One region of the Amycolatopsis sp. NPDC031561 genome, then DNA from elsewhere that is predicted to be linked to it. Evidence: riboswitches for the same ligand, from Rfam matches in the RefSeq annotation. Region 1 holds a riboswitch; each other region holds the start of a gene.
The links. A riboswitch is a leader RNA that binds a small molecule or an ion and turns the genes downstream of it on or off. The one in region 1 is predicted to bind cobalamin.
Positions count from the first base shown of each region.

Region 2: another riboswitch for cobalamin. It lies ahead of metE (5-methyltetrahydropteroyltriglutamate--homocysteine S-methyltransferase); the one in region 1 lies ahead of ACZ5IK_RS26885 (CoA-acylating methylmalonate-semialdehyde dehydrogenase).
Region 3: another riboswitch for cobalamin. It lies ahead of ACZ5IK_RS33225 (peptidase); the one in region 1 lies ahead of ACZ5IK_RS26885 (CoA-acylating methylmalonate-semialdehyde dehydrogenase).

Region 1 covers NZ_JBVILA010000015.1:119,238-129,168, forward strand. Annotated here, with positions in the region: gene ACZ5IK_RS26855 (DEAD/DEAH box helicase) at 1-1,944, shown strand, start outside; gene ACZ5IK_RS26860 (SWIM zinc finger family protein) at 1,937-2,638, shown strand; gene ACZ5IK_RS26865 (enoyl-CoA hydratase) at 2,629-3,408, opposite strand; gene mmsB (3-hydroxyisobutyrate dehydrogenase) at 3,405-4,292, opposite strand; gene ACZ5IK_RS26875 (enoyl-CoA hydratase/isomerase family protein) at 4,289-5,323, opposite strand; gene ACZ5IK_RS26880 (acyl-CoA dehydrogenase family protein) at 5,320-6,459, opposite strand; gene ACZ5IK_RS26885 (CoA-acylating methylmalonate-semialdehyde dehydrogenase) at 6,467-7,966, opposite strand; cobalamin riboswitch at 8,127-8,312, opposite strand; gene ACZ5IK_RS26890 (short-chain fatty acyl-CoA regulator family protein) at 8,400-9,800, opposite strand.
Region 2 covers NZ_JBVILA010000040.1:26,122-36,052, reverse strand. Annotated here, with positions in the region: gene ACZ5IK_RS42545 (putative bifunctional diguanylate cyclase/phosphodiesterase) at 1-314, opposite strand, end outside; gene ACZ5IK_RS42540 (cytochrome P450) at 554-1,999, opposite strand; gene metE (5-methyltetrahydropteroyltriglutamate--homocysteine S-methyltransferase) at 2,165-4,438, opposite strand; cobalamin riboswitch at 4,539-4,761, opposite strand; gene ACZ5IK_RS42530 (ribonucleotide-diphosphate reductase subunit beta) at 4,893-5,969, opposite strand; gene ACZ5IK_RS42525 (ribonucleoside-diphosphate reductase subunit alpha) at 6,042-9,020, opposite strand; gene ACZ5IK_RS42520 (acetoacetate decarboxylase family protein) at 9,242-9,850, opposite strand; gene ACZ5IK_RS42515 (enoyl-CoA hydratase-related protein) at 9,847-9,931, opposite strand, start outside.
Region 3 covers NZ_JBVILA010000022.1:51,909-61,839, reverse strand. Annotated here, with positions in the region: gene ACZ5IK_RS33235 (helix-turn-helix transcriptional regulator) at 1-768, shown strand, start outside; gene ACZ5IK_RS33230 (LLM class F420-dependent oxidoreductase) at 849-1,688, shown strand; gene ACZ5IK_RS33225 (peptidase) at 1,931-2,938, opposite strand; cobalamin riboswitch at 2,973-3,098, opposite strand; cobalamin riboswitch at 3,180-3,321, shown strand; gene ACZ5IK_RS33220 (prenyltransferase/squalene oxidase repeat-containing protein) at 3,405-6,128, shown strand; gene ACZ5IK_RS33215 (ABC transporter substrate-binding protein) at 6,125-6,979, shown strand; gene ACZ5IK_RS33210 (ABC transporter substrate-binding protein) at 6,994-7,911, shown strand; gene ACZ5IK_RS33205 (energy-coupling factor transporter transmembrane component T) at 7,911-9,038, shown strand; gene ACZ5IK_RS33200 (ABC transporter ATP-binding protein) at 9,035-9,931, shown strand, end outside.

The sequences.
Region 1 (9,931 bases):
GTCGCCGAAACCGTGGAGTTCCTCGACGGTGGCGCGGAACAGCTGGTCGCGGCCGGTTTCGACGTCCAGCTCCCGGCGAGCTGGGGCGGCAGGCGAAAGCTCGCGCTCAAACTGTCCGTTCGCGGGGCGCCCGTCGATCAGGCCGCCGTGCACCGGCTCGGCCGCCACCAGCTCGCCTCCTACCGCTGGGCGCTCGCCGTCGGGGAAGACGCGCTGACCGACGAGGAACTGGCCGGGCTCGCTGCGGCGAAGTCGTCACTGGTGCGGCTGCGCGGCCGCTGGGTGAGCGTGGACCCCGAACTGCTGCGCGACGGTCTCGAGTACCTGCGCCGCGACCCGGACCGCGAGAAACCGCCGCTGCCCACCCCGGCGGACCTGCTGGCCCTGCTCCGAGGAGGCTTCGAAGCACCGCTGCCGGTCACCGAGGTCACGACCGACGGCTGGATCGACGACTTCCTCAGCGGGCGTGTCCAGCGCACCATCGAGCCGGTCGAGCCGCCGCCGACGTTCCTGGCGACCCTGCGGCCGTACCAGAGCCGGGGCGTCGCCTGGCTTTCGTTCATGACGTCGATCGGGCTCGGTGCCTGCCTCGCCGACGACATGGGGCTCGGCAAGACGGTCCAGCTCCTCGCGCTCGAAGCGATCGAGCGGGCACAGGACGACCGGAGGCCGACGCTGCTCGTCTGCCCGATGTCGTTGCTCGGGACATGGCAACGCGAAGCGGCCAGATTCGCGCCGGAACTGCGCGTCCACCTTCATCATGGCGCCGATCGTGAGCACGGGGCGCGGCTGGCCGCGCGGACCGAGGGCGCGGACCTCGTCGTCACCACCTACTCGACCGCCGCCCGTGACGCCGACGAACTCGCGGGCATCCGGTGGCACCGGCTCGTCCTCGACGAGGCGCAGGCGGTCAAGAACCAGAACACCGGCCCGGCTCAGGCCTTGCGCCGGATCCCCGCCGGCCACCGGATCGCGCTGACCGGGACGCCGGTCGAGAACCGGCTCGCCGATCTGTGGTCGCTCTCGGACCTGCTCAACCCCGGCGTCCTCGGTGGCAGGCAAGAGTTCCGCGAGCGGTTCGAAGTGGCGATCGAGCGCCGGGGCGATCTCGCCGCGGCCACCGAGCTGCGCCGCCTGACCCGGCCGTTCCTGTTGCGGCGCCTCAAAACCGACCCCACCGTGCTCGCCGACCTGCCCGAGAAGATCGAGATCCTCCAGGAGTACCGCCTCACCCGCGAACAGGTGACGCTGTATCGCGCGACCGTGGACGAGATGATGACCAAGATCGCCGACAGCGCCGGGGTCAAACGGCGTGGCAACATCCTCGCGGCGATCACGAAACTCAAGCAGATCTGCAACCACCCCGCGCATCTGCTGCACGACGGTTCACCGATCGGAAGCCGGTCCGGCAAGGTCAACCGGCTCGAAGAACTCCTCGCGGAGATCCTGGAGTCGGGTGACCGCGCGCTGTGCTTCACGCAGTTCGCCGAGTTCGGTCACCTGCTCGTGCCGCATCTTTCGCACCGGCTGAACGCGAAGATCGCCTTTCTGCACGGCGGGTTGTCGCAGCGCCGCCGTGACTCGATCGTCGAGCATTTCCAGTCGGGCGAAGGACCGCCGATCCTGCTCGCGTCGCTGAAGACCGGGGGAGCGGGGCTGACGCTCACCGCCGCCACCCACGTCCTGCATCTCGACCGGTGGTGGAATCCGGCGGTCGAGGAACAGGCCACCGACCGGGCCTTCCGCATCGGCCAGCGGCGGAGCGTCCAGGTCCGGAAGTTCGTCTGCCCCGGCACCATCGAGGAACGGATCGACGCCGTCATCACGAAGAAGGAAGCGCTGGCGGGTCTCGTCGTCACCGACGGAGAGGACTGGCTCACGGAGCTGTCCACCGCTTCGCTGCGCGAGGTCTTCGCGCTGGGACGGGAGGCGGCCGATGACTGAAGGATTCCGCCGGGCGCTCGGCGAACTCGGCGTCCACAAAGGACTCGTGCCGCCTTGCCGGGTCGACACGCTGACGATCGGCCCCGGCGCTGCCGTCGCCCAGGTCCGGGTGACACGGCAACGGTTCTACGAGGTCCGCGTCGGCCTGCCGACGTTCGGCAAGCAGGTGTGGACGGCGGTCGTCGCCGCCGTGGTCGCGGACGAGGCCACGACCACGGCCCTGCTCGACGGGCGGGTCCCGGACGACATCGACCGCTTCTTCGCCGCGGAGCAGGTACCGCTGTTCCCTGAGGCGGCGTGGGAACTTTCGCTGGACTGCACGTGCCCTGGCACCCGCGTCCCGTGCGACCACCTCGTCGCCGGACTGATCGCGCTCGCGGACGAAGCGGACCCGTTCGCGATCTTCGCGCTCCGCGGACGGGACCGCACGGCGCTGCTCGAAGAGATCGGACGGCAGGCGGGCGCCCGGGTCACGGCGCCGTCGGCGGAAACCGAGACGCCCGCCCTCGACGAGGTGATGGACGACTTCTTCGGCTGGGGCCCGGCCGGGGACGTCACGAACACGCGACGACCCCAGGCCGGGGACCCGTTGGGGCTGCTCGACGAGGTCCCACCGCTCAAGGCCACGGTGGACGGAACCTCGGTCACCGCCCTGCTGCGACCGCTCTACCGGGTGCTCACCGGTCAGGAGTGAAGGAACTTCGGCTCGCGCTTCTCGGTGAACGCGGCCATGCCCTCCTTCTGGTCCTGGGTGGCGAAGGTGCCGTGGAACAGGCGCCGTTCGAACCGGAGCCCGTCGGCGAGACCGGTCTCGAAGGCCTGGTTGACGGCCTCCTTGACCATCATGGCCGCGGGACGGGACATGCTCGCGATCTTCGCCGCGACCGCGAGGGCCTCGTCGCGCAGGTTCTCCGCCGGGACGACTCGGGAGACGAGCCCCGACCGCTCCGCTTCGGCCGCGTCGATCATGCGGCCGGTGAGGCACAGGTCCATCGCCTTGGCCTTGCCGATCGCCCGGGTGAGCCGCTGCGAGCCGCCCATGCCGGGGATGACGCCGAGGGTGATCTCCGGCTGGCCGAACTTGGCGTTGTCGGCGGCGATCAGGACGTCGCACATCATGGCGAGTTCGCAACCGCCGCCGAGCGCGTAGCCGGAGACCGCGGCGATCAGCGGGACGCGCACGCGGGACAGCGCGTCCCAGCCGGCGAACCAGTCGGCCGCGTAGACGTCGCTGAACGACTGCGGCTGCATCTCCTTGATGTCCGCGCCCGCCGCGAAGGCCTTGGCGGAACCGGTGAGGACGATGGCGCCGACGTCGGGATCCTGGCCGAGCTCGCCCGCCGCCCCGGTGATCTCCCGCATCGCTTGCAGGTTCAGCGCGTTGAGGGCCTTGGGACGGTTGAGGGTGATCAGGGCGACGCGGTCGCCCGCCCGCTCGACGGTGATGGTCTCGTACTCGCTCATGCGGTGGTTTCCTTGCCGAGAAGGCCGTCGCGGACGGCGGTGATGATGGCGGAGAAGTCCCGGCCGGGACCGTCCCGCTCGACGAACGCCGCGTAGAGTTCCGCGGCCCTCGTGCCGAGCAGGGTGGCGACGTCGTTGTCCCGGGCGGCGGATTCGGCCAGCCGCAGGTCTTTCAGCATCAGGCCGCTGGCGAATCCGCCGGTGTAGTCGCGATTGGCGGGGCTGGCCGGGACCGGGCCGGGCACCGGGCAGTTGGTGGTCAGCGCCCAGCACTGGCCGGACGCGGTCGAGGCGACGTCGAACAGCGCCTGGTGGGTGAGGCCGAGTTCCTCGCCGAGCGCGAACGCCTCGGAGACGGCGATCATCGAGACGCCGAGGATCATGTTGTTGCAGATCTTCGCCGCCTGACCGGCGCCCGACGGTCCACAGTGGATCGCCCTGGCGCCCATGACACCGAGCAGGGGCCCGGCCGCGGCGAACGCCTCCGGATCGCCGCCGACCATGAACGTCAGCGTCCCGGCTTCGGCGCCGACCACGCCGCCCGAAACGGGCGCGTCGACCGCCCGGTGACCGGCCGCGGTGACCAGCTCGGCCGCTTGGCGGGCGTCGGCGACGTCGATGGTGGAGCAGTCGACGAACAGCGTGCCGGGGCGCGCGGACGGCAGGATCTCCCGATAGCAGTCGAGGACGTGCTTGCCACTCGGCAACATCGTGAGGACGACGTCGGCCCGCGCGACGGCCGCGCTCGCGGTGTCGAACCTGGCCACGCCCTCGGAGCGGGCGGCGGGAGCTGGGTCGTAGCCGTGGACGGTCTCACCGGACTTGACCAGGTTGGCGGCCATCGGGCCGCCCATGTTGCCGAGGCCGAGGAAGGCGATCGTCATCGGGCCACCCCGTTCCACTCCGCGTCACCGAGATCGGCGAAGTAGGCATCGACGAGCTTGTCCTCCACCTCGGGCAGGGTGGCGGGCGACCACTTCGGCGAGCGGTCCTTGTCGATGATCTGCGCCCGGATGCCCTCGACGAACTCGGCGGAGGAGAGCGCGTGGGTCGAGATCCGGAACTCCTGCGCCAGCACGGTTTCCAGATCGGGCAGCGTCGCGGCCGTGCGGAGCGCCCGCAGCGTCACCTTCAACGCGGTGGGGGACTTCGCCTCGATCTCCTTGGCGGCGGTGGCCGCCGCGTCACCTCCGGAGTGAAGCCGGGTGAGGATCTCTTCGACGGTGTCGGCCGCGTAGCACTGGTCGATCCAGTCCGCGTCCTTGGCCAGCACACTCGGCGGCGCGGGCTCGGCGAACAGTTCCAGCGCGTTGTCCGGAGTGCGCGACGCGAGCGCGTCGAGCAGGTCCGGAACCCGTTCGCTCGGCAGGAAGTGGTCGGCGAGTCCACAGTGGATCGCGTCGGGGCCGGAGATCGACCCGGCGGTGAGCGCGACGTGCGTGCCGAGTTCACCGGGGGCGCGGGACAGCAGGTACGTGCCACCGACGTCCGGGACGAAGCCGATGCCGGTTTCGGGCATGCCGATCCGGGATCGTTCGGTGACGATCCGGTGGCTGCCGTGCGCGGAGACCCCGACCCCGCCGCCCATGACGAGACCGTCCATGAGCGCCAGATACGGCTTCGGGTACCGCGAGATGAGGGCGTTGAGCCGGTACTCGTCGGCCCAGAAGCGCAGGGACGCGGTGCCGCCGGTGCGGGCGTCGTCGTAGATCGCGCGGATGTCGCCGCCCGCGCAGAGCCCGCGGTCACCGGCGCCGTCGATCAGCACCGCGCGGACCGCCGGATCCGAACGCCACGCTTCGAGGCGTTCGAGCATGGCGAGGACCATGTCGTGGTTCAGCGAGTTCAGCGCACGCGGCCGGTTCAGCGTGATCCGGCCGATTCCACTGTGGACGAGAAAGTGGACGTCGTTCACGAAGCCTCCTGCAGCATCCGGCGCGAGATGATCACGCGCATGATTTCGTTGGTCCCTTCGAGGATCTGGTGCACCCGCAGGTCGCGGACGATCTTCTCCAGCCCGTACTCGGCGAGGTAGCCGTAGCCGCCGTGCAGCTGCAGCGCCTGGTTGGCCACCTCGAACCCGGTGTCGGTGCAGAACCGCTTGGCCATCGCCGAAAGCTGGGTGGCGGTGTCCTCGCCCTGGTCGAGTGCGTCCGCGGCCCGCCACAGCAAGGTCCTCGCGGCCTCGAGATCGGTGCGCATGTCGGCCAGCCGGAACTGCAACGCCTGCTTCTCGGACAGCTTCTCGCCGAACGCCGAGCGCTCCGACAGATGCCGGACGGCCATGCCGAGCGCGGCTTCGGCGCCGCCGAGGGAACAGGCCGAGATGTTGAGCCTGCCACCGTCCAAAGCGGACATGGCGACCCGGAACCCGTTGCCCTCGCCGCCGAGCAGCGCGGACGCCGGGACGCGGGCGTCCTCGAAGACGACCTGCCTGGTGGGCTGGGCGTTCCAGCCCATCTTGATCTCGTTGGGGCCGAAGGAGACCCCGGGCGTGTCCCGGTCGACGATGAACGCCGAGATGCCCCGGGCGCCGGGACCGCCGGTGCGGGCGAGCACGACGTAGACGTCCGAAGTGCCCGCGCCGGAGATGAACTGCTTGACGCCGTCGAGCACGTAGTGGTCGCCGTCGCGGCGGGCGCGGGTGGAGAGTGCCGCCGCGTCGGAACCCGCGTCCGGTTCGGTGAGGCAGTAGCTGCCGAACGCGTCCATCGTGGACATCCGGGGCAGGTACCGGTGCCGCTGGGCGTCGTCGCCGAACTTGTCGATCATGGTCGCGACCATGTTGTGGATCGAGATGTAGGCGGCCAGCGACGGGCAGCCGCCGGCGAGCGCCTCGAACACGAGGACGCCGTCGAGCCGTCCGAGCGCGGAGCCGCCGAGGTCCTCGGGCAGGTAGATGCCGCCCATGCCCAGCTGGGCGGCCTTGCGGAGGACGTCGACCGGGAAATGCTTGGCCTGGTCCCATTCGATCGCGTGCGGGGCGAGGTGTTCCGCCGCGAACTCCGCGGCGGTCTCACGCAGGGCCCGCTGTTCGTCGGTCAGTCTCATCGCGGCCTCAGCTCATCGTCGGGATGACGAAGCTGGCGCCTTCCTTGGTGCCCGAAGGCCAGCGCGAGGTGACCGTCTTGGTCTTGGTGTAGAACCGGATCGAGTCCGGTCCGTGCTGGTTGAGGTCGCCGAAACCGGAGCGCTTCCAGCCGCCGAAGGTGTGGTAGGCGATCGGGACCGGGATGGGCACGTTGACCCCGACCATGCCGGTGTTCACCCGCGAGGTGAAGTCGCGGGCGGTGTCGCCGTCGCGGGTGAAGATCGCGACGCCGTTGCCGTACTCGTGTTCGCTGGGCAGCCGCAGCGCTTCCTCGTAGTCGGCCGCGCGCACGATCGACAGCACCGGGCCGAAGATCTCCTCGCGGTAGATCCGCATGTCGCTGGTGACGTGGTCGAACAGGCAGCCGCCGAGGAAGAAGCCGTTCTCGTGACCGTCCACAGTGGTCTCACGGCCGTCGACCAGCAGTTTCGCGCCCTCGGCGAGGCCGACGTCGATGTAGTCGCGGACGCGCTGGACGGCCTCGGCGGTGACCAGCGGCCCGAAGTCGGCCGTCTCGTCCAGGGAAGCACCGATCTTCAGCGTCTTGACGCGTTCGGTCAGCCGGGCGGCCAGCGCGTCGGCGGTGGCTTCACCGACCGGGACGGCCACGGAGATCGCCATGCAGCGTTCACCCGCGGAGCCGTACCCGGCGCCGATCAGCGCGTCGACGACCTGGTCGAGGTCGGCGTCCGGCATCACGATCATGTGGTTCTTGGCGCCGCCGAAGCACTGCGCGCGCTTCCCGTGCGCGGCGGCGGTCGTGTAGATGTACTCGGCGATCGACGACGAGCCGACGAAGCCGACGGCCTCGACGCGGGGGTCGGTGAGCAGCGCGTCGACGGCTTCCTTGTCGCCGTTGACCACGTTGAACACGCCCGGCGGCAGACCTGCTTCGAGGAAGAGTTCGGCCAGCCGCAGCGGCACCGACGGGTCGCGTTCGGACGGCTTGAGCACGAAGGAGTTGCCGCAGGCGATCGCCGGGGCGGCCTTCCACAACGGGATCATCGCGGGGAAGTTGAACGGCGTGATGCCGGCGACCACGCCGAGCGGCTGCCGCATCGAGTAGACGTCGATGCCGGTGCCCGCGCTGTCGCTGTACTCGCCCTTGAGCAGGTGCGGGATACCGATGGCGAACTCGACCACTTCGAGGCCACGCTGGATGTCGCCGCGCGCGTCGGGAACGGTCTTGCCGTGTTCGGACGAGAGCAGGCGGGCGAGGGAGTCCTCTTCCGCGCGGACGAGGTCGACGAACTTCATCAGCACGCGGGCCCGCTTCTGCGGGTTCCAGCGGGCCCATTCGAGCTGGGCCTGCGCCGCGTCGGCGACGACGGCGGCGACCTCGGTGGCCGAGGCGAGCGGGACGCGGGCCTGGACGGCGCCGGTGCTGGGGTCGAAGACGTCGGCGAACCGGCCGGATGTCCCCGACACCGGCTTGCCGCCGACGAAGTGGCTGAGTTCGGTGCTCATGGATGCCCTTTCCGAAAGTACGCAGGACGAAGCCGCCCGAAGACCACGATCGGTGGCCGGGCAGGGGAGTACGGACGACTTACCGCCGGGGTGGTGGCGGGTCGGCGACTTTCGCGCAGGCAGGAAGAATCCGCATGCGTTCAGCTCCATCCTCGTGGACGAACACGACACGTCTGCGGCCGGTATCCTGGCTCCCGGATCCGCGGCGGCTCCGGCCTTCCCGGCTCGCGCCAGTGGCCTTCTCTGCGGGAGCGCCGCTCCCCGGTCACAGTGGCGGGACCGCACCGGATTTTCACCGGCTTCCCTGCACCGCAGACCTGTGGACACCATAAAGTAGGAAGTCCGACTATGTCGAGGACAAGGGTGTGGCGTACGCCTCAGGTACGTGCTGGGTCTCGTGAGTGGTAAGGGCGGTTAGAACCGTCCTTACCACTCACGAGAGTGGCGGGTAGGGCAGCAGGCTGGACGAATGCTCGTCGACCCGCATCGGTTTCCCGATCGCGGGGAAGGCGCGCTGCGGGCACGCGGGCCGTTCGCAGACCTTGCACCCCATCCCGATCGGGGTGACGGCCGCGCCGGTGCCGAGGGCCAGCCCGTCGGAGTACACGAGCCGCCGCGCGTGCCGGAGTTCGCAGCCGAGCCCGATCGCGAACGTCTTGCCGGGATCGCCGTGCCCGCCCGCCGCGCGGGAAACGGTGCGGGCCAGCCAGAAGTACTTCTTGCCGTCCGGGAGTTCGGCGACCTGGGTGAGGATCCGGCCCGGCGAGCTGAACGCCTCGTAGACGATCCACAGTGGACACGAGCCGCCGACGCGGGAGAAGTGGAACCCGGTGGCGGACTGACGTTTCGAGATGTTGCCCGCGCGGTCGACCCGCACGAAGGAGAACGGCACGCCGCGGGTGCCCGGTCGCTGCAAAGTGGACAGTCGATGGCAGATCGTCTCGAAGCCGACGCCGAAGTGGTCGGAAAGGCGCGTGATGTCGTAGCGGTAGCGTTCCGCCGCGCCGAGGAAAACGCGATACGGCAGTACAAGTGCGCCCGCGTAGTAGTTGGCCAGGCCGATCCGCGCGAGCCGCCGGGCGGTGTCGCCGCTGAACTTCCCGTCGTCGACGAGCCGGTCGATCACGTCGCCTGCCTCCAGCAGCGCCAGCTCGGACGCTAGCCGGAACGCGGCCTGACCGGGGCGCAGCGCGGGGGAGAGGCGCAGCGTCTTCCCGCGCGTGTCGAAGTGGTGCTGATCGGCGCCGAGGGATTCGGAGACCACCTTGACGCCGTGACGGTCCAGCAACCCGGCGGCCAGTCCACTGCGGACTTCGCCGGGGTGGAGGCGTAACTCTGCGGCCAGCTTCTCCGCGGGGGCGTCCAGTTCCGCGACATGGTTGCGGCGCAGATAGAACCAGTCCCGGATCTCCTCGTGCGGCTGGTGCGCGGTCGACCGGTCGAGTCCCTGCTCGGTCACCAGCGTGGCGATGTTCTCCACGGCTTCGCGGTAGCGACGGTGCAGCGCGACGAGCGTCCGCGCCACCTCGGGCAGCGTGGTGGTCAGCGCGTCGACCTCGCCCGCGGAGATCTCGCCGCTGACAGTGTTGTCGCCGAACACCTCGCGGACGTCGGCGACCAGCCGGGCGGTGTCGCGGGCCGCGAAAAACTCCGTGTCCACGCCGAAGGTCTCGGTGAGCTTCAGCAGGACCGGCATGGTCAGTGGCCTGCCGTTGTGTTCGAGCTGGTTGACGTAACTCGGCGAGATCTCCAGCAGTCTGGCCAGTTCGGACTGCGTCATGGACCGGCCTTCGCGCAGCTGGCGGAGCCGGGCACCCGCGTACATCTTCTCCACAAGCCGACTGTAACAACTTTTACAAGCGGTTCGCGAACGTTCACAACTCTTCACAGCGCTGCGGGCTAGCGACGATCCCGAGGTCGGTGCCACGCTCGTGACAGAGCACCACAAGGTTCACAAGGGAGTGC
Region 2 (9,931 bases), on a different contig from region 1:
AGCCGGGAGACGTCGTGGTCGGCCGAGCCGAGGTCGGCGATGTTCCGTCCGCGCAGCGCCGACGGGCGGCAGCCGAGGAGTTTGCCGAGCGCGACGTTCGCCTCGACGATCCTGCCGTCGGAGTCGGCGAGCGCGATCCCGATGGGAGAGGCGGAATAGAGCTTGGAGAACCGCAGCAGAGCGGGCTTGTGGTCGGGCTCGGTCCGGACGGCGTCCTGGGCGACGCCGAGCAAGAGTCGTTCGAGTTGCTCCTGGGGAAGCGATACTCCTTTAGTGTCAGCGAGCGTCGCGGCCCATCTCCGAGCGACGTCCACCAACCCTGGCGCGGAACCAGGCTCAGGCACACTTCACCTCTTCATGCGCGGTTTATGGCCAGCTCAGACCGGGTGTCCGAGCCCACGGGCCCACACTAGGTATGAGCCGACCGGGAGTAGTGCCACGGCATCATGCTCGATACGGGGTGTCTACCGGCTGAAAGGGTGATCACTGCTACACGAGTGGTGACCAGAGGTTACCAAGAGTACTCGATCGTGGATGTCCCTTTAGTCGGGATTCAGCGTGTCTCAAGTCTGATCGGCAGGCCGTCCGCGGGGACGGGCAGCGAGACGTAATCCCAGCGTGCGGTGTAGTCCTCCGGGACCGACCACCGGTACGCCCGGAGCATCTCGTGCAGCAGCGCCTTCACTTCGAACGTCCCGAAATGCAGACCGATGCACTTGTGCGCGCCGCCGCCGAACGGCATCCACGCGTAGCGATGCGACTTGTCCTCGCGGCGTTCCTCGCCGAAGCGGTCCGGGTCGAACCGCATCGGGTCGGTCCAGTACTCCGGCGCGAAATGGTTGACGGTGGGGGAAACCCCGACCAGTGTCCCTTCGGGAATGAAGTGCCCGAGAACCTCGGTGTCCTTCACGGTTTTCCTTGCCAGCGAAGGAACCGGGGCCACCAGCCGCAAGGATTCCTTGATCACCAGGTCCAGCGTGGTCAGGGTCTCCAGTGCCTCGATGTCCGGTACGTCGTCGCCGAGCGCGAGGGACTCCTGGCGCGCGCGTTCCTGCCACTCGGGGTTCTTGGCGAGGTGGTAGACGGCGGCGGCGCTGGTGATGGTCGACGTGTCGTGCGCGGCCATCATCAGGAAGATCATGTGGTTGACGACGTCGGAGTCGGTGAAGCGGTCACCGTCTTCGGTGGTGGCGTGGCACAAGGCGGTGAAGAGGTCTTCTCCGTCGCTTCGCCGCTTCGCAGGCAGATTCGCCGCGAAGTAGCGTTCGAGGACCTTGCGGCCGTGCAATCCCGCCGCCCAGCGGCCACCGGGAACGGGGAAGCGCACGATGGCCGTGCCCGCGCGCACGGAATTCACGAACGCGCGGTTGATCGCGGCCGCGTCGTCGCCGGACCGCATGCCCATGAACACGCGTGTCGCGACGTCGAGCGTGAGTTGCTTGAGAGACCAGTAGATCCGCGGGTTCGGCCGGTCCGCCCACGTGGCGATGCCCTCGCGCAGGGCCGGTCCCATCTGGTCGACGTACCCGGTGAGCCGCTGCCTCGTGAACGCCGCCTGCATGATCCGGCGGTGCAGATGGTGCTCGCCGAAATCGAGCAGCATCAGGCCGCGGTCGAAGAACTGCTCGATGAAGAACTTCCAGCCCTCCTGGGAGAAGGCCTTGTCCTTGTTCACCAGCGCGATCTGGGTGGCCTCGGGACCGGAGAGGGCGACGATGCGGCGGCCGAACGCGCCCATCCACGACACCGGGCCATAGGTCTCGTGGCGCTTGAGGCCGAACTCGATGCCGAAGCGCATGAAGTCCAGCGCGTGCCCGATGACGGGCGGGCCTTCGTCGCCGAGGACGGGTTTGAGACCCGGCGGGGCGGGCGCGAGTTCGCGGACCGGCCAGGTCGCGCCGAGCCAGCGCTGGTCGACCGAACGCGGCAGGGGGATCGAGGTGAGCGGAGGGACCCGCTCACGCAGTGCCCCGGTGACCTTTTCGACGGCGTTCGCCATGGTGACCATCTCCCCGTTGAGACCGGCTACCGACCCACCATCGCACTCTTGTTGGCAGGTTGACAATACCCTGGCGGATGTCAACCCCGGGAGTGTCAGGAAAGGGGCTTTCAAGACGTTTTTCGTCCTGAAAGCCCCTTTCCTGACAGATCAGATTAGATCAGATCAGCCCAGCTCGGACCGGACCGCGTTCGCGGCCGCGACCAGGTTCCGCAGGGCCGGCTCCACCTCGGCGTAACCGCGGGTCTTCAGCCCGCAGTCCGGGTTGACCCAGATCCGCTCGGCGGGCACGGCGCCGACGGCGGTCCGCAGCAGCCCGCTGACCTCGTCGACGCCGGGGACGCGCGGCGAGTGGATGTCGTACACGCCCGGCCCGACGCCGCGGCCGAAGCCCGCCGCGCCGAGGTCGGTGACGACCTCCATCTTCGACCGCGCGGCCTCGATGCTGGTGACGTCGGCGTCGAGTGCGTCGATCGCCTTCACCACCTCACCGAACTCCGAATAGCACATGTGCGTGTGGATCTGTGTCGCGTCGTCGATCCCGGACGTCGCCAGCCGGAACGACGAAACCGCCCAGGAGAAGTACGCCTCGTGCGCCGCCGCGCGCAGCGGGAGCAGTTCCCGTAGTGCCGGCTCGTCCACCTGGATGACGCGGATGCCGGCCGCCTGCAGGTCGTGCACCTCGTCGCGGATGGCCAGTGCCACCTGGCGGGCGGTCTCGCCCAGCGGCTGGTCGTCGCGGACGAACGACCACGCCAGGATCGTCACCGGTCCGGTCAGCATGCCCTTGACGGGTTTGCCGGTCAGGCTTTGCGCGTAGCGCGCCCACTCGACGGTCATCGGCTCGGGACGGGAGACGTCGCCGTACAGGATCGGCGGCCGGACACACCGCGAGCCGTAGGACTGCACCCAGCCGAAGTCGGTGGCCGCGAACCCGGCCAGCCGCTCGGCGAAGTACTGCACCATGTCGTTGCGCTCGGGCTCGCCGTGCACCAGCACGTCAAGGCCCAGATCCTCCTGCAGCCGGATGACGCGCTCGATCTCCGCCTTCATCGCGGCCTCGTACCCGGCGTCGTCCAGCGAGCCCGCCTTGTGCGCGGCGCGGGCCTTGCGGACGTCGGTGGTCTGGGGGAACGAGCCGATCGTCGTGCTCGGCAACGGCGGCAGGGCCAGCGCGGCCTGCTGGGCCGCCGCGCGCCGCGCGTAGGGGGAGCGGACGGTGTCCTCCGGCCGCAGCGCCTCCAGCCGGGCACGGACCCCGGCGTCGGCCAGGTCGGCCGCCGTGGCGCGGTCCGTGGCCGCCGCACGGGCGGCGGAGAGGTCGACGCCCTCCTCCTTCAGTGCGCGGCCGAGCAGGACGACCTCGTCGACCTTCTGCTTGGCGAACGCGAGCCAGCCCTTGAGCCGCGGGTGGAGCTCGGCCTCCCGCTCGACGTCGTAAGGCACGTGCAGCAGCGAGCACGACGTCGAGACGCTGACCGACTTCGCGGTGCCGAGCAGCGTCGCCGCCCGGCTGAGCGCACGGGTCGGGTCGGTGCGCCAGACGTTGCGCCCGTCCACGACACCGGCCAGGACCTCCTTGTCGCGCAAGGCGGGTTCGGCCGCGACGGCGTCCACAAAGGACTCATCGGTGACGAGGTCGACGGCGAGGGCGTCGATCGGGGAACGGGCGAGCACACCCAGTCCCCGGCCGAGACCGCCGAAGTATCCGGCGACCAGGATCTTCGGGCGCGCGGTCTCCTTCGCGAGCCGGTGGTAGGCGCGGATGAGCGCGTTGAGCTCCGGCTCGGTGCGGTCGCCGGCGAAGGCGGGCTCGTCGAGCTGGACCCACTCGACGCCTTCGTCATGCAGGCGCCGCAGCAGTTCGACGTAGCCGTCGAGAAGGTTGTCGAGAAGGTCCAGCGGGCGGAAGCCCTCCGGAGCACCCTCGGCGGCCTTCGCGAGCAGCAAGAACGTCACCGGGCCCACCAGCACCGGCCGTGTCTCGACGCCGACCGCGCGGGCCTCGCGGTACTCGTCGAGCGGCTTGGAGCCGGCGACCGAGAATCGGGTGTCCGGCCCGAGTTCGGGGACGATGTAGTGGTAGTTCGTGTCGAACCACTTCGTCATCTCCATCGCGGGCGCGTCCTGCACCCCGCGAGCGGCGGCGAAGTAGGTGTCGAGCGGTGAGAGACCGAGCTTCGTGACGCGCTCCGGCAGCGCTCCGAACAGCTCGGCGGTGTCGAGCACCTGGTCGTAGTGGGAGAACGTGTTGGAGGGGACGGAGTCCAGTCCCGCGTCCTTGAGTTCCCGCCAGGTTTGCGTACGCAGCGCGCGGCCGGTCTCCAGCAACGCGGCTTCGTCGATCTTGCCCGCCCAGTAGCGTTCGAGTGAACGCTTGAGTTCCCGGTCCGGTCCGATCCGGGGGTAGCCCAGCACAGTGGTGCCGATTTCGGTCACAGCTCTCTCCTCGCGAGCTTGTCGTCAGAGCCCGGAGCGCGCAGGAATGACCGCGGTTTCGGTCGCGCCCATCCCACGAGGCCCGGACTCACGCACGCCGTCGGCGCGCGCACCACGGGCAGGTCTTCGGACTCGTGGGCGACTCGCTCGCTCCTACCGGCCGTCGCTTCCCGGGGCGCCATGCCCCAGTGCTTTACCGTGTCTCGCACGGTGACGGCTTTCGTTCCCACATACCGCTGCGGGGCAGTCCCGGATTCTCACCGGGTTCCCTGTTACCTCGACCGGCCTGGGAGGCCGGGCGAACCAGTAGCACCCTGCAGCGTACCCACGCCCGCCGCGGCCCCGCTGGACATGTGATGAACCTCAGTCGGCTGAAGCGCGTGAAGGCCCCCTTCCCTCGGCTCAGCCGAGGGAAGGGGGCCTTCACGCGCAAGCGGTTACGCCGACCGGGGGATCAGTCCCAGTCGAGGGCGCCACCGGACTGGTACTCGATGACGCGGGTCTCGAAGAAGTTCTTCTCCTTCTTGAGGTCCATCGCCTCCGACATCCACGGGAACGGGTTCTCCGTCTCGCCGAAGATCGGCTGGAGGCCGATCTGCTGCGCGCGCCGGTCGGTGATGAAGTGCATGTACTGCTCGATCAGCTCGGCCGACAGCCCGAGCATGCCGCGGGGCATGGTGTCGCGGGCGTAGGAGACCTCGAGTTCACAGGCCTCGGTCAGCATGCCGCGGATCTCCGCCTGGAACTCCTCGGTCCACAGGTGCGGGTTCTCGATCTTGATCTGGTTGATGCAGTCGATGCCGAAGTTCAGGTGGATCGACTCGTCGCGCAGGATGTACTGGTACTGCTCGGCGATGCCGATCATCTTGTTCCGGCGGCCGAGCGAGAGGATCTGCGCGAAGCCGGTGTAGAACCACATGCCCTCGAAGATCACGTAGAACGCGACCAGGTCACGCAGGAAGTTCTGGTCGGCCTCGGGGGTACCGGTCTCGAAGTCCGGGTTCTCCAGGTTCTGCGTGTACTTCAGCGCCCACGCGTCCTTCTCCGAGATGGAGGGGACCTCGCGGTACATGTTGAACAGCTCGCCCTCGACCAGGCCGAGGCTTTCGCAGATGTACTGGAAGGTGTGCGTGTGCACGGCCTCCTCGAACGCCTGGCGCAGCAGGTACTGGCGGCATTCGGGGTTGGTGATCTGCCGGTACACCGCGAGCACGATGTTGTTGGCCACCAGCGATTCCGCGGTGGCGAAGAAGCCGAGGTTGCGCTTGAGCATGGTGCGCTCGTCCTCGGTCAGGCCGTCGGCCGACTTCCACAGCGCGATGTCGGCCTGCATGGCGACCTCGGTCGGCATCCAGTGGTTGTTGCAGCCGGCGAGGTACTTCTCCCACGCCCAGGTGTACTTCATCGGCAGCAGCTGGTTGACGTCGGCGCGGGCGTTGATCATCCGCTTGTCGTCGACGTTGATCCGGGCGGCGCCGACTTCGATCTCACCGAGGCCGGTGGCGTCGGTGGAAGCGTCAAAGGTGGTCATAGAGAACTCACTTCACGAGGTGTCGTGAGCGGTAAGGACGGTTAGAACCGCCCTTACCACTCACGAGGATGTTTACTGGCAGGCTTCGCAGTCGGGGTCGTCGATGCGGCAGGCGGCGCCGTCGGTGGCGACGAAGTCGACGTCGGAGACCTGCGGGATCTCCTTCGGTTCCGGGGCGGTCACCGGCACCGCGGGCACGGCGGCGGCGGGCGACGGCGAAACCGCGGCGGAAGCCGACGGGGCGGGCGAAGCGGCGGGGGCGGCGGGCTTGGGTGCCGAAGGTGTGGCCGGGGCCGGGGTGGCCGAGACCGCGTTCAGCTTGCCGTCGGTGCCGCGCAGGGTGCTCTTCTCCACGTGCGTCGCGGACCGCGCCCGCAGGTAGTACGTGGTCTTGAGGCCCTTGTGCCAGGCGTAGCGGTACAGCTCGTCGAGCTTGCGGCCGCTGGGCGCCGCGATGTACAGGTTCAGCGACTGCGCCTGGTCGATCCACTTCTGACGACGCGAACCGGCGTCCACCAGCCACCGCGACTCGATCTCGAACGCGGTCGCGTACAGCGCCTTGAGGTCGTCCGGCACGCGGTCGATCTGGCCGAGGCTGCCGTCGAAGTACTTCAGGTCCGACACCATGACCTCGTCCCACAGCCCGCGCTCCTTGAGCGAGCGGACCAGGTGCGGGTTCACCACGGTGAAGTCACCGGACATGTTCGACTTGACGAACAGGTTCTGGAACAGCGGCTCGATCGACTGCCCGACGCCCACGATGTTGGAGATCGTCGCGGTCGGCGCGATCGCCATCACGTTGGAGTTGCGCATGCCGACGGTCTTGACCCGCTCGCGCAGCGGCGCCCAGTCCAAAGTGGACGAGGTGTCGACGTCGAGCGCGTCGCCCTGGCGGGCGTCGATCAGCAGCTGCAGCGAGTCGATCGGCAGGATTCCCTTGCTCCACAAGGAACCCTCGAACGTCTGGTACTGGCCGCGCTCCTCGGCGAGGTCGGTCGACGCCGAGATCGCGTAGTAGCTGATGTGCTCCATGCTGGTGTCCGCGAACTGGACGGCCTCTTCCGAGGACAGCGGGACACCGATCTCGAACAGCGCGTCCTGGAAGCCCATCAGGCCCAGCCCGATCGGGCGGTGCCGCAGGTTGGACCGGCGTGCTTCCGGGATGGTGTAGAAGTTGATGTCGATCACGTTGTCGAGCATGCGGACGGCGGTGCGCACGGTCTTCTCGAGACGCTTCGCGTCGATGCCCTCGGGGGTGACGTGCTTGAGCAGGTTCACCGAGCCGAGGTTGCAGACCGCGACCTCGTCCGTGGTGGTGTTCAGGGTGATCTCGGTGCACAGGTTGGACGAGTGCACGACACCCACGTGCTGCTGCGGCGAGCGCAGGTTGCACGGGTCCTTGAAGGTGATCCACGGGTGGCCGGTCTCGAACAGCATGGTCAGCATGCGGCGCCACAGGTCGATCGCGCGGACCTTGCGGAAGACCTTCAGCTCACCGCGTTCGGCGGCGGCCTCGTACTCGCGGTAGCGCTCGGCGAACGCGGTGCCGTAGAGGTCGTGCAGGTCCGGGGTCTCGTTCGGCGAGAACAGCGTCCACTGCGCGTCGGCCTCGACCCGGCGGAGGAACTCGTCCGGCACCCAGTTCGCGGTGTTCATGTCGTGCGTACGACGACGGTCGTCACCGGTGTTCTTGCGCAGGTCGAGGAATTCCTCGATGTCGACGTGCCAGGTCTCGAGGTACGCGCAGGCCGCGCCCTTGCGCTTGCCGCCCTGGTTCACCGCGACCGCGGTGTCGTTGGCGATCTTGAGGAACGGCACGACACCCTGCGACTGGCCGTTGGTGCCCTTGATGTGCGCGCCGAGGCCGCGGACCGGGGTCCAGTCGTTGCCGAGGCCGCCCGAGTACTTCGCCAGCAGCGCGTTGTTCTTGTACGCCTGGAAGATCGAGTCCAGGTCGTCGTCCACCGTGGTCAGGAAGCAGGACGACAGCTGCGGGCGCGTGGTGCCCGAGTTGAACAGCGTCGGGGTGGACGCCATGAAGTGGAACGACGAGAGCAGCTCGTAGAACTCGATGGCGCGGGCTTCACGGTTGTCCTCGCGGATCGCGAGACCCATGGCGACACGCATGAAGAACGCCTGCGGCAGCTCGAACCGGACGCCGTTGTGGTGCTGGAAGTACCGGTCGTACAGCGTCTGCAGGCCGAGGAAGCCGAAGTCGAGGTCGCGCTCGGCGTGGATGGCCGCGGTGATCTTGTCCAGATCGAACGTCTGCAGCTCGGGGTTGACCAGCTCCAGCTCGATGGCGCGCTTGAGGTAGTCCCGGAAGTACTGCGGGTACCGGGCGGTCATCTCGTCCTGGCTGGCCAGCTGGGGCGAGCCCGCGAGGTAGCTGAGCGCCTCGCCGCGGAGCTTGTCCGCCAGCAGCCGGGCGCTGACGTAGGAGTAGTTCGGCTCCTGCTCGACGAGCACGCGCGCGGCCATGATCTGGGCGAGGGCGAGTTCGTCGGCGCTGATGCCGTCGTAGAGGTTGCGCTTGGCCTCGGCCAGCACCGGCTCGGCCGAGACGTCGTCGAGCCCGGCGACGGCCTCGCCGACCACGTGCGAGACACGGGCCCAGTCGAGCGGGCGGATCGTGCCGTCGGCGGCCTTGACGCTGATGGCGACGTCGGACGAGGCCGGCTTTTCGGACTCGCGGGCCTTCGCGCGCTCGTCGCGGTAAAGGACGTACGCGCGGGCGACCTTGTGGTGCTCGCCGCGCATCAGCGCGAGCTCGACGATGTCCTGGATCTGCTCGATGTGCAGCGCGGTCTCGGGACCGGCGTGGCGGAGCAGGGTGGCTTCGATCTGCTCGGTCAATTCGTTGACCAGGTGGTGGATCCGCGACGAAGCGGCCGCGTCACCGCCCTCGACGGCGAGGAAGGCCTTGGTCACGGCGACCGAGATCTTGTTCGCGTCGAAGGGGGACACGCTGCCGTCCCGCCGGATGACTCGCACGGTCGCGGGCGTGGTGTCCGAAGACGAAGGTGGCCGCTGACCGGTTTCCACTGACATGCGTGTCTCCAATTGGGCGCGTTGAAGCACCACAAAGCCTGACAAGGCCGTGCGCTGCAGGTTCACAAGCTGTCCGACTACCGCTCCCGAGCGGTCTCCCCGTCGCTGGGCGATGTCGGTTCCCAGAGACTACATGTAGGGGTCGGAGCCTGCACGTGCCCCAATGGGTGGCGTGTCGTGGTCTCACCCTGGCGGGTTAGCCGATCACGCTGAGCGGCTGGTCAGCCGCCGAAAACGATCTTGAAGTCGCGCAGGTGGGCGCTCAGAACAGGCCGCTGACCGGCCAGGAAGCCGAACGGTCCGGACTCGTTGATCCGCCAATCGGCCGCCGCCGGATGGGGGCGGGCCTTCGCCCGGACGGGGCTCCTTGTGAGACGTCCGTCCAACATTTGGACGACGTCGAAGGCGGCGGGCATCTTCACCGGGAGGCTCGGGCGGGGGGTGAAAGCGGCCGTCGCGATCCAGTCGTCCTGGGTGGCCGCCGAGGCGGTGAAGGTCCGGCCGTGGGTGAAGTCGAGCGCGGCGAGGTCCTTGGGGATGCCCCACAGCGCCCGTCCTCCGGCCAGCGAAACCTCGCTGTCGACCCAGATGTCGGTGATCGAGCTGGAGAGGCGCTTGCCGCGGACGGCGACCGTCGCCAGCAGCTCGTGGTATTGCAGCTGCCCGGGCTCCTGGTAGTCGATCCAGGCGGTGAACACCTGCGCGCGTCCGCCCGCCACGACCGGCTCCACACCTTCGGGGAGCGCGGGCAGTTCGCTCACCGGGACACGCCACACCGACAGGTACGCCTGGCCCGCCAGGTTCCACGGTTCCGGGGGATAGGCGGTCACGCGTTCCGCCAAGGCAGATAGGCAGGCAGGTCGGTGTCGACGCGCATGGAGAACTCCGGTGGTCGTTTCTGCAGGAAGGAC
Region 3 (9,931 bases), on a different contig from region 1:
CTGGACGAGGCGACCGACGGGATCGCCGAACGCGGTCTCGGCAGGCCCGCCGCCGTCGCGGCGTGGGCGCACGCCTGCCTGGACCTGGCCGAAGACCGGCCGGACGACGCCTTGAGCAGGCTCGAAGATCTCGCTTCCGGCGTTTCCGGCGACCAGCCGGTGATCCGCGTGCTCGCCACCCCGCAACTCGTCGAAGCGGCGGTGCTCTCCGGGCGGCCCGAGCGCGCGCGGACCGCGCTGGAGGTGTTCGACCGCTGGACGCTGGCCGGCGCGGAACCCTGCTGGCTCGCGCTGAGCCACCGGTGTCACGCGCTGACCGCGCCGGATCCCGAGGTGGCGGAACGGCACTTCCGGCTGGCCGTCGAAGCGCACCGGCGTGCGGGCGGCGCGGTGGAACTCGCCAGGACCCGGTTCGCCTACGCCACCCTGCTGCGACGGCACCGGCGGAGCCGGGACGCCCGAGACCAGTTCCGCGATGCCCTGCGCGGCTTCGAAAACGTCGGCGCGACACGGTTCGCCGATCGCGCCCGCGCCGGGCTGCGGGCGACCGGTGAGACCGTCGACGCGCCGCACCGCTCGCTCGCCGGGCTCACTCCGCAGCAGGACGCCATCACGCGGCTCGTGGCGGCGGGGGAGACGAACAAGGAGATCGCGCGGCGGCTGGTGATCAGCCACCGGACCGTGGATCACCACCTGCGGAACATCTTCACGGCCCTGGGCGTCCGGTCGCGAGTGGAACTCGCGCGCCGCGTGGCCGCCGGGGAATGAGCTTTGCCCCTTCGCGCAATTAGTCCTCTGGTTGCGGTCTGGAGGGAATACCGGGTCCGCCACGGGAGTCGTAGCGAAGTATGGACTTCGGGATCGCGACGGCAGTGACCGACGAAGGAATCCGGCCCCACGTGCTGGGGGCGGCTCTGGAGGAGAAGGGGTTCGACTCCCTCTATCTCCCCGAACACTCCCATATACCGGTCAGCAGGGAGTCTCCTTACCCCGGCGGTGAGCTGCCGCGAGGGGCCCTGCGCAACTTCGACCCGTTCGTGGCGCTGGCCGCCGCCGCGACGGTCACGTCGAACCTCCGGCTCGGCACCGCGGTCGCCCTGATGATCCAGCGCGACGTGCTCTACACGGCGAAGGAGGTCGCCAGCCTGGACCTGCTCTCCGAGGGGCGGGTGATCTTCGGTGTCGGGGCGGGCTGGAACATCGAGGAGATGCGCAACCACGGCGTCGACCCGCGGACGCGGGGCGCGCTCCTGACCGAGCAACTCCAGGCGCTCAAGGAGATCTGGACCAAGGACGAGGCCGAATTCCACGGCGAGCACGTCGACTTCGACCCGGTTTTCGCCTGGCCGAAGCCGGTGCGGAAACCGCATCCGCCGATCTACGTCGCCGGTCAGGGCCCGGCCGGGCTCAAACGGCTCGCCGAGCACGCGGACGGCTGGCTGCCGCATTTCGTGACACCGCCGGAGGAACTGCGCCGGGTCCGGTCCTGGCTCGCCGACCAGGGCCGCGAAGACGTCCGGATCAGCGTGTTCGGCGCCCCGGCCGATCCCGAGTTGCTGCGGCGCCTCGAAGGCGCGGGGGTCGACGAAGTCTCCCTCCTCCTGCCGACGCTGCCCGAGGCCGAGACCTTGGAGCTCCTCGACGAGTTCGCGAAGGTCGTGAGGCTCGTGAGTGGTGAGGACGGTTAGAGCGGACCGGGTCGAGGGGGGTCGGTCCGGTCTGGGTGCTTGATCGACGGAGGATCGGGGACGCTCAATGTCCCCGATCCTCCGTTGATCAAGACCGTGCCATCCCCGTGACCTCGCGGACGGCAGCCGTGTGGGGAAGATTTAGGACGTTCAGCGTCCCAAATCTTCCCCACTCACCCAGGATCCAGTGGGTAGGCAAATACGGATCCACCAGAACCGCCCTTACCACTCACGAGGTGACCTCAGGAGCAGGCGAGCACCGGCGCCTGCGGACGGCCACCGCCGTGCAGGTCGCTCAGCGGAACCCGTGCCAGGCCGAGGATCGCCTGCGCGGTCGCGCGCGGGGCGGTCGCCGGGTTCAGGCCGGTGGCGTCGTAGGCGATCGCGCCGCGGTCCGCGACGGCGCCGGTGCAGCCGGTCTGCAGCGTCCGCAGGAACTCCCGCGCCTTGACCGCGGCGGCGGGACGGTGCCCGGCCAGCGCCTCGGCGGCGAGGCCGGTGCTGTTGGAGTTCGGCGCGTTCGTGCCGACGCCGAAGCCGCCGTTCGCGTGCTGCTTGGTGACCAGCCAGGAGGTGCCTTCACCGGCGTTCACCGCGTCACCGGTGGCGCGCAGCGCCTGCACGACCATCGCGGTCGAGTCGACGTCGCTCGCGCAGGTCGCTTCGCCGAAGTTCAGCGGGAAACCGCCGTCCGCGCACTGGGTGCCCGCGAGGAAGGTCACGGCCGACGCGGGGGCGCCGGCGGGGGTGCGGTCCAGCGCCAGCAGGGCGAGCGACTGCGAGAAGGCGTTGGAGTAGTCGCCGTACTCGGACCGGTCGGAGAACCGGCCGGACGGCGTGAGCAGCGAGAGTAGTCCCGCCTTCAGGTCGACGCCGCCGAACGACGCCGGGTTCTTGCCCCGGATCTGCGCGGCCAGCAGCAGTTTGGCGTGCGCGCCCGCGTAGGCCTCGGTGCCGCTGCCGACGTAACCGGTGGTGATCTCCGGCTTCGCCAGCCAAGTGATCGCCTTGCCCGCGTTGGTGTCCGACACCCCGGCCGCGGCGAACGCGAAGATCGCGTCGATCGTCAAGCCCTGGTCGGGGTACTTCTGGCCGCCGAAGTCGGCCTCGAACCTTTCCCCGTCGGCCATCTGCCTGGCGAGCCAGCCCGCGGCGGCGTCCGCCTTGTTGTGGGTGGCCGCGGTCGCCGCCGGAGCGGCGACCAGTCCGATGCCGCACAGCATGGCGACAGCGAGGACCAAACGTCTCATGAGAACCCTTCCCGCATTTCCACGACAGGAGTCGGTGGTGACACCGCGCGACGTGGGTGACCGGGCTCGCCCGGAGGGCATACCGTTGCGGGACAGCGCCGGATTCTCACCGGACTTCCCCCACGACCGCGCTGAATTGACGATCCGAAGAGTCTCATCCCGGTCAAGCGCCGGGATACCGCCGAGCGCGAGTCGCGATGTGATCCTGGCAACCGACCTGGTCAGCGGTGCCTGTCGCAAGTAATCGGGTGTTAACCTCGGCGGGCTCGACAACTGAACACCGCCGCCCGTGACGGGGAAGCCGGTCGAAATCCGGCGCTGTCGCGCAACCGTGGGCCCCTCACCAGGGCGAGCCGGGGTACCGCACGAGTGGATGAACGATCAAGAAGTCCGAACCACTGTCGCGATAAACAGGGGTGACTGCGGCGTCCCGCGCCTGTCCTCCGTCATGCCGCAAGGAGGAGCCATGCGCCGTGGGTACCTGGCCGCATCGGCGTTCACCGTCAGCGTCGGCGTGGTCGCCGCACTGCTCACCGGGACGGCGACAGCCGCCAACGACCCCGGAGCGGCGAAGTCGAACTCCGGCTGGCTCGCGACGAAGCTGAAGCCGGACGGCACGCTCGAGAACCCCAACGGCGGCGATCTGCCCGACCACGGGCTGATGATCGACGCGCTGTTCGCGATGTACGCCTCGGGCGAAGGCGCGAAGGCCGAGCCGATCGTGAAGTACCTTGACGAGCAGGGCCACGCGACCGACTACTTCACCTGGGACGGGCTCATTCCCGACGGTGGCGAGTTCGACTTCTCCAACATCATCGTCGGCGGTGCCACGGCCAAGACCCTGGTCGCCGCCGAGGTCGCGGGCCGGAATCCCCGGAACTTCGACGGCTACGACATGGTCGCCGAGACCAAGGCCGCGATCATGCGCAAGGGTCCCGACATCGGCCGGGTCAGCGACTACTCGAAAGATCCCCGACTTGCCGATTCCGTGAGCAACAACGCGAACATGTTCGGCCAGTCCCTCGGCGTGATCGGGCTCGCCGCGGTGGGCCAGAACGACCAGCTCGCCATCGACAAGCTGCTGACCCAGCAATGTTCCGAGGGCTACTTCCGGGTCTTCTTCGCCTACATCCCGACGAGCGAGACCGGCGACCACGTCACCTCCGACCGCCACAAGGTCTCGACCTGCGACGAGGGCAAGCCGTTCGACCTGTCTCCCAAGGACGGCGACGCCACCGGTTTCGCCCTGTCGGCGATGCTGGCCGCGCGGAAGGCGGGCGCCGCGGGACTCGACGGCCCGATCGCGAAGACCGTCTCGTGGCTCCTCGCGAATCAGGATCCCGGCGGTGGCTGGGGTGGCGGCGTCGGTACCGAAGCCCCGAACACCAACAGCACCGGGCTGATCCTTCAGTCGCTCGCCGAGGTCGGCGGCGCGGACGCGGCGGTGGACAAGGGCGTGCGGTTCCTCAAATCCGCGCAGGCGACCGCCGCGGCCGACTCCGGCAACCGGCTCGCCGGTGACATCGGCGCGATCGCCTACAACCCGGAGTCCTACGTGGCCGCGCGCGCCAACGGGATCGGCGGTCTCGACACCTGGATCCGCGCGGGCGCCCAGGCCTCGCTCGGGTTGTCCCAGGTCGGCTTCTCCGAGCTCACGAAGGGCGGCGGGCCGCCGACGAGCAGCAGCGTGTCGGAAACGCCGACCTCCACGCCGTCCGAAACGAGTTCGGCCACCGGCACCCCGACCTCGACCACGAGCGAGCCGGAGCCGACCAGCACCACGACGACCACGACGACCACGACCACCACTACGACGACCAAGACCACCACGACGTCGGTGACGCCGACGCCGGGCACGTCCTCGTCCTCGGCGACCAGCCCGCCCGCGCCGAGCACGGTCACCGTCACGAACACCCCGCCCGCGGCCAAGCCGCAGGAGAACAAGCCCGCGCCGAAGACCACGACGCCGAAACCCAAGAAGGCCGTCACCCCGCGGGCGTCCACCGGCGCCCGGGTCCGGCCGCCGACGGCGATCGCGACCCCGGTCGCCATCCCCGGCACGGCGACACCGGCCTCCCGGCTCGGCGCGTACCTGACGAACCGGCTCGTCGGCGGTGACCACGTCGAGGTCACCGAGGACGGCAAGACCTACGTCGACTACGACGCCACCGCCGAGCTGGTGCTCGCGCTGAGGGCGCTGGACGAGCAGCCGGACACCGTCGCCCGCGCTTCGAAGTTCCTGCTCACGCCGGAAGCCGTGCAGGCCTACGCCCACGGCGCACCATACGAACAGAGCGGGGCCTCCTACGCAGAACCGCTCGCGAAACTCGTGCTCGTCGGCGAGTTCGCGAAGGCGGACGTCGGCCAGTTGCGCGCCGATCTGGTGAAGCTGCGCGGCGCGGACGGCAAGTTCACCGACACCGGGTCCTTCGCCGACGCAGACGAGACCGTCGAGCGGCACGCGTGGGCGCTGCTCGCCACCACCGCCGACCCCGGCCCCGCGGTCGAGCTGTTGCTTTCACGCCAGTGCGCAGACGGAACCTTCCCGAAGCACCTCGACACCGCCGAATGCGGCTCCGGTGACCTCGGCGCGACTGCCGCCGCGGTCACCGCGCTGGCCGTCCGTCCGCACACCGACGCCGCGCCGTCGGCCAAACGGCCGGACGGCTGGACCGAGCGGCGCGTGTCGGCGTTCGTCTCCGCGGTGAGCGCGCTCGGCGTCCGGCCGACCGGCGAGGGCATGGTGACCGGCGAGGCGGGCGAGCCGGACGTCGCGCTGAGCGCCGCCGTCGCCACCGCGCGGCAGATCGCCGGGCTCGACGCGAGCGGAACCGCGCGGTCGCTGGGCAAACTGGTCCAGGCCGACGGCGGTTTCGCCAAGGGATTCGTGGCGGCGAGCGACGGGAAGACCGATTTCCCGACGAGCCTGGCCGCCGCGCAGGGTGTCGCGGGCCGATCCTGGCTCACCGCCGCGGATTCGCCGCTGTCGCCCGCCGTGCGGCTGCCGCTCTCGGACGTCAGCGCCGAGAACGCCGTGTCCGGTACCCAGCTGCAGGCCGCCGCCCAGACGACTCAGCCGCCGTGGATGACCTGGGGGCTCATCGGTCTCGCGGTGCTCCTGCTGGCCGCCGCGATCGTGCTCATCTTCCTGCTTCGCCGCTTCATCAAGACAAAGGGGGCAACACCATGAGAAGACTGCTCGCCGTCACGTCCGTCCTCATCGGACTGATCGGGCTGTCCGCCGCACCCGCGCAGGCGGTCGATCCGGCCAAGGGCTACAACGGGATCTGCACCGGCAACGACGCCCTCACCGGCGTCACCGTCGTGGTCGACTTCCAGGAACTGGACGGTAACGGCGGGACCGCCGCGCCGACGATCACCCGCTGCTCGCCCAACGCGAACCCGGGCACCGACCGCACGGGCATCAAGGCGTTGCAGGACGCCGGGATCGCCGTCGCCGGCACCGCCCGGTGGGGGCTCGGTTTCGTCTGCCGCCTGGAAGGCCGCCCGTCCGCGACGGAGGTCCTGCCGTTGTCCAGCAACCCGAACTACAAGGAACCGTGCGTCAACACGCCGCCCGCCGGCGCGTACTGGGGCTACTGGCACGCCGCCGGTTCCGGTTCGACCTGGACCTACAGCAGCTACGGCGCGCTCAACCGCACCGTCGTGCCCGGCGGGTTCGAGGGCTGGTCGTTCTCGCTGAACAAGTCCGCGACGACCAACCCGCCGCCCGGCGTCACTCCGACCAACCCGGCCGTGAACGCGAACAATCCGACGATCGCGTTGTCCGTCGACGATGTCGACCGCAAGATCACCCTCGGCCAGAGCACCTCGCTGACCTGGACGACGACCAACGCCACGGGGGTCACCGCGGGTTCGGTGACCCCGGCGAGCGGTGGCGGCGCCTGGTCGGGCTCGCTGGCGGCGCCCGGCGGCACGCAGAACATCACGCCGACCGCCGCGGGCACCTACGTCTACACGATCGCGGCGACGGGTAACGGGGTGACGGTGTACTCGAGCGCGACCTTGACCGTCCAATGAGGAGGGTCTTCGGGATGGTGGCGGCGATCTTCCTGATCGCCGCCATCGCGCCGTCCGCGCACGCCGTCGACCAGGGCAAGGGCTATCCGGGGTTCTGCAAGGACACAGGCGGGGTCACCGTGGTCGTGGACTTCCAGGGACTCGGCGGCACGACCATCGTGCGCTGCAACCCCCAGACCACGCGCGGCACCGGACTCGACGCGCTCAAGGGCGCCGGTTTCCAGATCGCCGGGGTGCAGCGGTGGGGCGAGGCGTTCATCTGCCGGGTCGAGAACCGCCCGTCGGCGGCCGAGAACGTCCCGATCGCGGGTCGCGAGAAGTACCGTGAGCTGTGCATCGACACACCTCCGGCACAGGCTTACTGGTCTTATTGGCACGCCTCGAACAACTGCGCCTGGGACTACAGCCAGTGGGGTGTCAAGAACCGTGACTTCATCCCCGGCGGTTTCGAAGGCTGGTCGTTCTCGCTGAACGCCACCGCCCAGACGAATCCGGTCCCGCGGGTTTCCGCGGTGCGGCCGGGTACCGAGGGCCAGCCGTGCGTGCCGCGCGAGGAGGCCAAGCCGGTCACCAACGATCCCAACGAGCGGCAGCAGCAACCGCAAGGCGGGCAGCAGCAGCCGGGAGACGGCCCGCAGCCGACAGCGGAAGCAGAGGCTGGGCCAGGGGAAACCACGGCCGCGGGCCCGAGTTCCGGCGCGCTGCCGCCGCCCAAGCCGCGTCCGAGCGCGTCGGCACGGCCGCAGGCGAAGGACCCGTCGATGAACGTCGCGTTCACCGGCGGCGAGAACGCCGAGGACGTCAACGCCGTGATCCAGCGCGAGTCCGGTGCTAGCGACTGGGCACCGTGGGCGGCCGGTGGCGCCGTCCTGGCGTTGTGCGTCGCCGGCTTCTTCCTGGCACGCAGACGCAAACGCGCGCAGGGAGTTTGATGACGTCCTACTTCCTGCCGCGCGACCTGCACCCGGCCGCCTGGTGGGTGTGGGCGCTGGGGCTCGCCGTCGCGGCGACCCGGACGACGAACCCGTGGCTGCTGCTGACGATCGTGGCCGTCGCGGGATACGTCGTCGTGGCCCGGCGCAGTGAGGCGCCGTGGGCGCTGGCGTTCCGGCTCTATCTGTACCTCGGCGCGTTCATCGTGGCGATCCGCGTGTTCTTCCGCGTCGTCTTCGGCGGTGCCGAGGGTTCGACGATCATCCTGCGGCTGCCCGAAATCCCGCTGCCCGAATGGGCGGCGGGCATCCGGCTGTTCGGCGACGTGTCCGCGGAATCGTTGCTGGGCGGGCTTTACGACGGGATGCGGCTGGCGACGATGGTGATCTGCCTCGGCGCGGCCAACGCGCTCGCGAACCCGAAACGGCTGCTCAAGGCGATGCCACCAGCGTTGTACGAGGTGGGGACGGCGGTGATCGTCGCGCTGTCGGTGTTCCCGCAACTCGCCGAAAGCGTGCTGCGGGTCCGGCGCGCCCGCAAACTGCGGGGCGGTTCGGGCAAGAAGAAGGTGAAAGCCCTGCACACCGTCCTCATCCCGGTGCTGGAGGACGCGCTTTCGCGGTCGCTGCAACTCGCGGCGTCCATGGACTCCCGTGGTTACGGCCGCGCGGGACTGGTCGAGGCGCGGGCCCGGCTGATCACGGGAACGCTGATGATCGTCGGCCTGATCGGTGTCTGTGTCGGCGTCTACGCCACTTTGGACGGTTCGACGCCCCGGTATCTCGCCGCGCCGGTGCTTTCCGTGGGGGTCGTGATCGGGCTGATCGGGTTCTGGTCGGCGGGCAAACGGGTCCAGCGCACCCGTTACCGGCCCGATCGCTGGCAGCTGCCGGAGATCGTCGTCGCCACCAGCGGGCTCGCCGTCGCGGCCATCCTGTTCACGACGTCCAGCGTGAACCCGATGAACATGAACCCGTCGCTGATCAACCTGTCCTGGCCGCTGTTGTCGTGGGGGCCGCTGCTCGGAGTGCTGATCGGTGTCCTGCCCGCGTTCCTGAGCCCGGTCCCCGAAGCCCCGTACGCCGCGCTCGAAGAAGAAGCGCACGAAAAAGAAGCGCACGCATGATCGAACTGAATCAGGTCTCCTTCACCTACCACGGCCGCTCCGAGCCAGTGCTGTCCGATGTGACGCTGTCCATCGGTGAAGGCGAGCTCGTGCTGTTCGCGGGCCAGACGGGCGCGGGCAAGTCGACGCTGCTCGGCACGATCAACGGTCTCGTCCCGCATTTCACCGGCGGCCACCTCGAAGGGACGGTCTCCGTCGACGGCGTCACGACGAGATCCCGGCCGCCGCGCGAGTTCGCGCATCTGGTCGGCGTCGTCGGGCAGGACCCGCTGGCGGGATTCGTCACCGACACCGTCGAGGACGAACTCGCGTACGGCATGGAACAGCTCGGCCTGAGCCCGCAGGTGATGCGCCGCCGGGTGGAAGAGACCCTCGACCTGCTCGGCATCGCGGAACTGCGCCGTCGCGCGCTGCGGACGCTGTCCGGCGGGCAGCAGCAGCGGGTGGCGATCGGCTCGGTGCTGACCACCCATCCGAAGGTGCTCGTCCTGGACGAACCGACGTCGGCGCTGGACCCGACCGCGGCCGAGGAGGTGCTGGCGACGCTGGCCAGGCTGGTGGAGGACCTCGGCACGACGGTGCTGATGGCCGAGCACCGCATGGAACGCGTGATCCCGTTCGCGGACCGGATGATCTACGTCCCCGGTACCGGGGGAGTGGTCGACGGGACACCGCCCGAGGTGCTGAAGGACATGCCCATCGCGCCACCGATCGTCCACTTGGGACGGTTGGCGTCGTGGGACCCGCTGCCGATGTCGGTCCGCGACGCCCGTCGTCGCGCTTCGTCGCTGACGCTGGGGACTCCGCCGGCGCGGACCACGACCGCGGGCGAGGAACTGCTGGCCGCGTCCGAGGTCGTCGTCCGGTACGGGCCGAAGGTCGCGGTGCGCGAG